Regions from separate parts of the Rhodopseudomonas sp. BAL398 genome, predicted to be linked through region 1. Evidence: predicted binding sites of a transcription regulator. Region 1 holds the regulator's gene; the other holds the start of a gene.
The links. Region 1 encodes LexA, which represses DNA repair genes until DNA is damaged. Its sites were predicted from a motif close to TGTTCNNNNTGTGTTCNG; they were not measured.
Positions count from the first base shown of each region.

Region 1 (4,175 bases):
CTATTCGGTTTCGCTGCAGGGCTATGTCGAGACCCGTGAGGATCGCACGCGCAGCGATCGCTTCGTGCTGCGGGTCGCGACCATGGACAGCCCGCGCCGGCCGATCAAACTCGAACGGGTGCGGCTGTCGGTGAAGAAGGGAGCCGCGCCCGCGGTCGGCAGCTTCGTCGCCTTGAAGGCCCGGCTGCAGCCGCCGCTGGCGCCGTTGCGACCGGGCGGCTACGATTTCGGCCGCGACCTGTATTTCCAGGGCATCGCGGCGTCCGGCTTCGTGATGGGCGCCATCACACCACGCGACCCGCCGGGCGATGGCGGCTGGCGGCTGCGCTACGCCGCCCTGATGCAGAATCTGCGCGACGCCATCGATGCCAGGATCCGATTGACGCTGGACGGCGACACGCGCGCGATCGCCACCGCCTTGCTGACCGGGCGGCGCGACGCGATCTCGACGCCGGTCAACGACGCGATGTTCATCTCCGGGCTCGGCCATGTGCTGTCGATCTCGGGCTATCACATGGCGGTGGTGGCCGGCGTGGTGTTCTTCGTGGTGCGCGCGCTGCTGGCGCTGATCCCGGCGCTGACGGTGACGTTTCCGATCAAGAAAGCGGCTGCCGCGGCGGCGCTGGCGGCCGCGGCGTTCTATCTGCTGCTGTCCGGCGCCGAGGTGGCGACGCAGCGCTCGTTTTTGATGACCGCCGTGGTGCTGATCGCCGTGATGGTCGATCGCCGCGCCATCACCTTCCGGACGCTGGCGGTGGCCGCGTTAGTGGTGCTGCTGATCGCGCCGGAAGCCCTGGTGCATCCGAGCTTCCAGATGTCGTTCGCCGCCACGTTGGGGCTGGTGGCGCTGGTCCAGATTGGGATGCCGGCGCTGTTGGCCGCGCCCGACCACTCGGCGACCGCGCGCGCGGCGCTGTGGGGCGGCCGCGAGATCGCCATGCTGGCGCTGGCGTCGCTGGTCGCGGGCCTGGCCACCACGCCCTATGCGGCGTTTCACTTCCACCGCGCCACCCCCTATGGGGTGCTGGCCAATCTGGCGGCAATGCCCGTGGTCTCGGCCCTGGTGATGCCGGCGGGCCTGCTGGGGCTGGTGGCGATGCCGTTCGGCTTCGACGGCGTGTTCTGGCGGCTGATGGAAATCGGCATCGACTGGATGATCGTGGTGGCGCAATGGGTCGCGGCACTGCCCGGCGCGATCGGCCGGGTCGCGGCGTTCGGCACCGGAGCGCTCCTGCTCGCCACCATCGGGATGATTGCGCTCGCCCTGTTGCGCACGCCGCTGCGCTTTGCCGGTGCGCTGGCGATCGCCGTGGCGGCGGGCTGGGCGCTGCTGAAGCCGCAGCCTGCGATGCGGGTGTCGGATGACGGCCGGCAAGTCGCGGTACGGGGCGCCGACGGCCGGCTACGGCTGATGCAGAGCGGCAACGACGCCTTCCTGCTCAAGGAATGGCTGGCGGCGGATGGCGATTCGCGCCAGGGCGGCGATGGGTCGCTGACGCAAGACGTATCCTGCGACGCCGACGGCTGCGTCACGGCGCTGGCGGACGGCGCGCTGGTGGCGCTGGCGAAGCGCCCGGAGGCGCTGGACGATGATTGCACGCGCGCGGCCGTGATCGTCAGCGCGCTGCCTGCGCCGGACGATTGCGCGGCGCGGCTGATCGGTCCGGAGCAATGGCGCCGCGGCGGCGCGCTGGCCTTGCGGCGCGGCCGCGATGGGGGCGATGGATGGGCAATCGACGCGGTCCGCCCGCGCGGCACCGATCGGCCCTGGGCGCCGGCCGATCCGAACGCCACGACGGCCCGGATCAGCACTTCGTCGCGGGGCGCGGCGCCGGTCGACGCAACGCCCGCGCCAACCGATCAGCGCGACACCGACTGAGCGCGAACAGCCTCAGTATTTACGATACAGCCCGACCAGCTTGCCCTGAATCCGCACCCGGTTCGGCGGCAGGATCCGAACTTCGTAGGAGGCGTTGGCTGGCTCCAGCGCGATCGAGGCGCCGCGTCGGCGGAACCGCTTCAGCGTGGCTTCCTCCTCGTCGATCAGCGCCACCACGATGTCGCCGGTCTCGGCACTCTCATGGCGCTGGATCAGCGCCATGTCGCCGTCGAGGATGCCGGCATCGACCATCGAATCGCCGCGCACTTCCAGCGCGTAGTGCTCGCCGGCGCCGAGCATGTCGGGCGGCACGCTGATGGTGTGGCTGCGGGTCTGCAACGCCTCGATCGGCGTGCCGGCGGCGATCCGGCCCATCACCGGCACCGAGACGTTGCGGCTGGAATCATCCTCGGCGGGGTTGGAGCTGGCGGGGCGAACCTTGCCCAGATTGCCTTCGATTACGCTCGGAGTGAAGCCGCGACGGCCGTTGCCGCCGGGATTGATGCCCATCTCCGGCAACTTGATGACTTCGATGGCGCGGGCGCGATTGGGCAGCCGGCGGATGAAGCCGCGCTCTTCCAGCGCGGTGATCAGCCGGTGAATGCCGGATTTGGAGCGTAAATCCAGCGCATCCTTCATCTCGTCGAACGAGGGGGGGACGCCGGCTTCCTTCAGCCGCTCGTTGATGAATCGCAGCAATTCATATTGTTTGCGCGTGAGCATCTCGACCAATCCCCAGTCTGTCGCCGCATGTTCCGCAAGGCGCCACAAGAGCCCCCAAATGCAGATTGCCAGAACCGCACGGCCAGAAACAAATCATGAACGAACACTATATGTTCCATATGTGTTCTGCAACCCCATAATTTGCCGGTAACAATTTGAGCTTTTGCTACAAGGGGAGCTTCAGGATGGTACAGGCCGAACCGGCGCTGGCCGCCGGGGCGAATGGTGAACGGATCACCAGGGCCTGCGCCGCGGCGAGCTTGCCCAGCAGCGAGGAATCCTGGCGTTGCACCGGCGTCGCCAGCAATTGTCCGTCCGGGTCGATCTCGAGCCGGGCGCGGACATAGTCCTGGCGCTGGTCATTGGCGGGAAGGTCGCCGCCAAGCTTGGCCGGCTGGGGTACGTGGTGCACCTCGTGGCGTCCCGCCAGCGCCCGGATCAGCGGCACCATGAACAGGAAGGCGCAGACATAGGACGACACCGGATTGCCGGGCAGGCCGATCACCGCCATCGCCCCGCGCCGGCCATGCATCATCGGTTTGCCCGGCCGCATTGCGATCTTCCAGAATGCCAGATCGACGCCTTCGGCCTCCAGCGCGCGTTTGACCATGTCGTGGTCGCCGGCCGAGGCGCCGCCGGTGGTGACCAACAGATCGGCGCCGGCATCGCGTGCCCGCCGGATCGCCGAGGTGGTGGCCTCCATCGTATCGGCGGCGATGCCGAGATCGGTGATCTCGGCGCCCTCATCACGCGCCAATGCCCGCAGCGCATAGCCGTTGGAATAGACGATCTGTCCAGGACCCGGCTCGGTGCCCGGCATCACCAATTCGTCGCCGGTGGCGAGCATCGCCACCAATGGGCGCCGATGCACCGGCAGCATCGGATGGTTCATCCCGGCGGCCAGCGATAGATCACGGTCGCTGAGCCTGGTTCCGCGGCGCAGCAGCACCTGGCCCGTCTCAAAATCGATTCCGGCCGGGCGGATATGCCGGCCGGGCTGCGCCGCTTCGGTGATGGTGACGATGTCGCCGTCGCGCAGCGTGTCTTCCTGGATCACCACCGTGTCGGCGCCGGCGGGGATCACCCCGCCCGTGAAGATCCGCAGCGCCTCGCCGTCACGCAGTGCCACATCGGCCGGCCGGCCGGCCGCGACCTCGCCGATCACCCGCAGCCTGGCGCCGGCGGTGGCGACATCCGCCGCCCGCACCGCATAGCCGTCCATCGCCGACATCGGCTGTGGCGGCTGGGTCCGCAGGGCGGCAAGATCGCGCGCCAGAACCCGGCGATGCGCGGTGTCGAGCGCGACGCTTTCCTCGGGCAGCGGCAGCGCGCCGTCGAGCACCGCCGACAGGGCGTCGGCAACCGGCATCAGGGCCATGTCAGTCTCCGGTTTGGATTCGCGCGCCTGCGGGACGATGGTGTGGGGCGCGGTAACGCGGTGTCCGGCTTATGTCGATGCCGCACTTTGCGCAAGGCGCCGCGCGCTGATGGTGAGGCGGTCGCGCATCCCCAACGAAATCATTATTGTGATCGGCGCGTGCCCCCTCTAGCAGCGTCACGGCGGCTGTTGAAA
Region 1 covers NZ_CP133111.1:1,315,684-1,319,858, reverse strand. The annotation lists gene RBJ75_RS06285 (ComEC/Rec2 family competence protein) at 1-1,879, shown strand, start outside; gene lexA (transcriptional repressor LexA) at 1,892-2,602, opposite strand; gene glp (gephyrin-like molybdotransferase Glp) at 2,769-3,980, opposite strand.

Region 2 (4,175 bases), 1.9 Mb from region 1:
TCCGGGGCGCGAGCCCGAAGGGCGAGTGAACCCGGAATCTTGCGGCGAGGGAGACGCTGGCAGTTGCTGCGAGATTCCGGGTTCGCTCGCAGCGGCGCTGCTCGCGCCCCGGAATGACGGCATTCCTGGCCTCGGACGATCGATCTAGCCAGCAATCGGCCGGGCCGGATTGCCCGCCACCGTGGCGCCGGGCGCGACGTCGCGGGTTACCACGCTGCCTGCGCCGATCACCGCGCCGTCGCCGATGGTGATTCCGGGCAGGATGATGGCGCCGCCGCCGATCCAGACGTCGCAGCCGATCCGCACCGGGCGGCCGAATTCAAGGCCGTCACGGCGGGCGGCGGCGTCGCGGGGGTGGTCGGCGGCGTAGATCTGCACCGCCGGACCGATCTGGGTGCGGTCGCCGATGCTGACCGACACCACATCGAGAATGACGCAGTTGAAATTCAGGAAAACGCCGGCGCCAAGGCAAATATTGTAGCCGTAGTCGCAAAAGAACGGCGGCCGCACCACCGCGCCCTCGCCGACCTGAGCAAAATGCTCCGACAGCAGGACGTGGCGATCGGCGGCGAGCAGCGCGCCGGCGGCGTTATAGCGGACCAGCCAGGCCTTGTTGGCGCTGGCATCGGCCTGCAATTCCTTATCCCCAGGGCGATACAATTCGCCCGCCAGCATCTTCTGCTTTTCGGTCTTGGTCATCCCACCTTGCCGAGCACCGGGAACGCGCCGTGGTCGGCGGCCAGAGCCGCCTTGGCGCGGGCGCTGTCGTCGTCCATCTGGCGCACAAGCGCTTCGGCGCCTTCGAATTTCTCCTCGTCGCGGATATGGGCGATGAAGGCGACATCGAGGGTTTCGCCGTAGAGCTCGGCCTTGAAGTCGAACAGGAACACCTCCAGCAGCGGCGCGCCATTGTCGAAAGTCGGGCGGCGGCCGAAATTGGCGACGCCGTCGATATGCTGGCCGTTGCGGCCGACCCGCACCGCATAAATGCCGTGCTTGAGCCCGCAATTGGCGTCGAGCCGGATATTGGCGGTGGGATAGCCGAGCTCGCGGCCGCGCTTTTCGCCGTGGATCACCTCGCCGGTGACGAACCAGGGGCCGCCCATCATCTCGGTGGCGGCGGCGATATGGCCCTGCTCCAGCGCCTTGCGGATCGCGCTGGACGACACCGGATGGTCGCCGAAATCGATATGGGGCTGGACGTCCACCTCGATGCCGAGCGCCGGCGCCTCGCCGACCAGCATGGCAGGCGAGCCGCCCCGGCCCTTGCCGAAATGGAAATCATAGCCGACCGCGATGCCCTGGACGCCGAGCCGCGCGACCAGCTCCTGGCGGATGAAGTCATGCGCCGTGGTGGCGGCACGCGCGGCGTCGAACGACAGGATCACCGCGCCGTCGAGGCCGGTGCCGGCCAGCAGCCGCAGCTTGCCGGCCTCGTCGGTGAGCCGGAATTGCGGCGTGTCGGGGCTGAAAAAGCTGCGCGGATGCGGCTCGAACGTCACCGCCAAGGCCGGCGCGCGGCGGATCCGCGCCATTTCCTTGCAGGCCGCGATCACGGCGCGGTGGCCGAGATGGACGCCATCGAAATTGCCCATCGCCACCACCGCCCCTTTGGGGATCGCGGACGCGGGCGTGGTGTCGCGGATAACGGCAAAACCAGTCATTGTCGGATTCAATCGGTCATTCTGAGGTGGGAGCGGGACGGTGACGCGGAGCCGCAATCGAAGTCAAGACGGCGCAACGGCGATGTCGCGACTGCGACCACCGTTGCCGTTGCCGTTGCGTGGCCATCGGAGCAAAAGCCGGGCCGCGCGCATCAGCCGCCGCGCATCGGCGGCATCACCACGGAATTGCGGCGGCAGGCGCGGCGGTCGGTCTCCTCGCAGGCCCGGAATTGCAGATTCTTGCTGAGGCAGATCCGCACCTCGCTGAGCCGGTTGCGGTCGCAACTCACCGCGATCGCCGAAGCGCTCAGGCCCGGATTGACCTTGATGAAGGCTTCCTCGAGCGCCTGCGGCGTGATGGTCACTTGCTGCTGCAGGTCGAGAAAATCCGGCGGTATCTTGACAGCGGCGCGGGCCTTGCGGACGGTTTCGAAATAGGCCCGCTGGCCGAGCCCCGAACAGGTGCCGTGCTTGTCCCATTGGCTGTAGACCAGCCCCGGCGCCGGCATCAGATCGAGCATCGACGTCATGATGTCGCGGCTGAGCCGCGGCGCCGGCCGCTCGCAAAAATCAGGAAAGCCGCGCTCATATTGCGGCCACAGCCCATGCACGATGAAGGAATAGGGCCGTCCGCCGCATTGGATCTGCTGGGCGCGGCTATGGCTGCCGCGCTCGGCCGCCTTGGCGCAATAAGACGGCGACCATGACAGGCTCAGCACGTAGAAATCGAACTCGCCGGGGGCGTTTTGGCGGCGATCCAGCGCCGCGGCGCCGCCCGGCAGCAGCAGCGCCAGCGTGCCGACAAGTAGCGCCAGCGCCATCAATTTCCGGCCGATCAAATCAGACATGATGAGGGGTCCCGCGGTTCATTGACACGGAACCCGTAGCGGGCAAGCCGAAACATTTCAAGAACAGCAACGGCGTCTGCCAGACGAATACCGTCCGACAGGCGAACCGGGCCTGCGGCCCGATCAGGGCTTGGCGGCCTTGCAGCGCGGATTATAGGCCCAATTGCGGTCCAGCCCGACGACGCAGAATTCCACGCCATCGCCGAAGCCGGCCAGGCCGCCATCCTCGACGATCGAGAAATTGACCGCACGCGGCTTGCCGTCGCTCAGCATCGCGTCGGCGGTACAAAAGCGCCGCGGAATGGTCGCTGAATCCCAGGGGCGAAATGCAACTTCACGGACCTGGGCAAAGCCGGTGATGCGCAGCGCGGAATTCCAGAACGTGCCCTCTTTGTCCGCGAAGCGGCTGGCAATGGTCCCCAAAACCTGCTCGCAGGCCGGCAGATTGCCGTCATAGCGCGGACCCGACAGCCAGAAATTCATCTCCAGCGGGTTGGCGGCGCGGGCCGGCGCCATGGCCAGCAGCATCGCCACCGCAGCCATCACGGCCGCGCCAGCGGGGATCTTGAAACGGGAGGCAAAGCGCATGGGACATCCGCCGATTATTCTGTGAGCCCGACGGTGCCGCGAAGCCCGTGCGAGGTCAAGTGCAACGCGGCCACACCCGCCCGCAACTCCGCGCCGACCGAGCCGCCGCGCTTTTCATCGCTGCCGATGCGCTCTAGTGTCGGTCCCGCAATGATGGAGATTCCGATGCAAAATATCCTGGCGCGGCCGATGCTGGTGCGACCGCTATTGGTGCTGGGCGTTGCGCTGATCAGCGCCATGCTCGCCAATGGCGTGGCGCGCGCCGATTATGTGCCGCCGGTCACGGGCAACGATACCGGTGGAATCATCTCCTATAATCTGGTCGGCCAGGTCGATGTTCGCGCCATCGCGGTCCAGCACTGCGCACGCTACGGCAAGGTGGTGAAACTGACCGGCGTGCAGGCCAATTATGGCGGCTACATTTCCTTTGCCTGCCGCTGGGTGCCCTATGGCGCCAATGAGCGACCGCTGCGCACCCGCTATTGAGCGCCGCCGTCGCCTGACCGGGAGCTCGCCATGACCACGTCAACTGGGCGGTTGCTGTGGCTGCCACTTGCCGCCTTGCTGGGCACCGCTCCGGCATGGCCCTCCGACGCGGTCGAGCTGCCGGTCCGCAAGCCGGGCCTGTGGGAGATGAAGATGGACGGCGGCGCGCAGCTGCCGACCGTCACCATGCAGCATTGCACCGACGAGACCATCGACAAGCAGATGAGCACGGCGTTCTCGCCGATGTCGAAAGAGGTTTGCGCCAAAAACGAAATCCGCAAGACCGCCACCGGCTACAGTACCGACGCCGACTGCAGCGCGGGCGGGATGTCGACGAAAACCCATGCCGACATCACCGGCGATTTCAATTCCGCCTACACCGTCAAGGTGACCTCGCACCAGGACGGCGGCCCGACAGAGGTGCCGCGCGACGCCACCATGATGCTGCAAGCCAAATGGCTCGGCGCCTGCAAGCCCGGTCAGAAGCCCGGCGATGTCGTGATGCCGGGCGGCTTCAAGATGAACATCAAGGATATCGAGAAGCTCAAAGCCCTGATGCCGAAATAGCGCAACTCATCGGCGATCGGCC
Region 2 covers NZ_CP133111.1:3,258,216-3,262,390, forward strand. The annotation lists gene RBJ75_RS15440 (sugar O-acetyltransferase) at 145-699, opposite strand; gene RBJ75_RS15445 (bifunctional riboflavin kinase/FAD synthetase) at 696-1,664, opposite strand; gene RBJ75_RS15450 (ribonuclease T2 family protein) at 1,817-2,485, opposite strand; gene RBJ75_RS15455 (hypothetical protein) at 2,636-3,100, opposite strand; gene RBJ75_RS15460 (hypothetical protein) at 3,290-3,586, shown strand; gene RBJ75_RS15465 (DUF3617 domain-containing protein) at 3,617-4,153, shown strand.
Region 2: a site for LexA is predicted at 2,561-2,578, ahead of RBJ75_RS15450 (ribonuclease T2 family protein). Genes of this name have one in related genera too.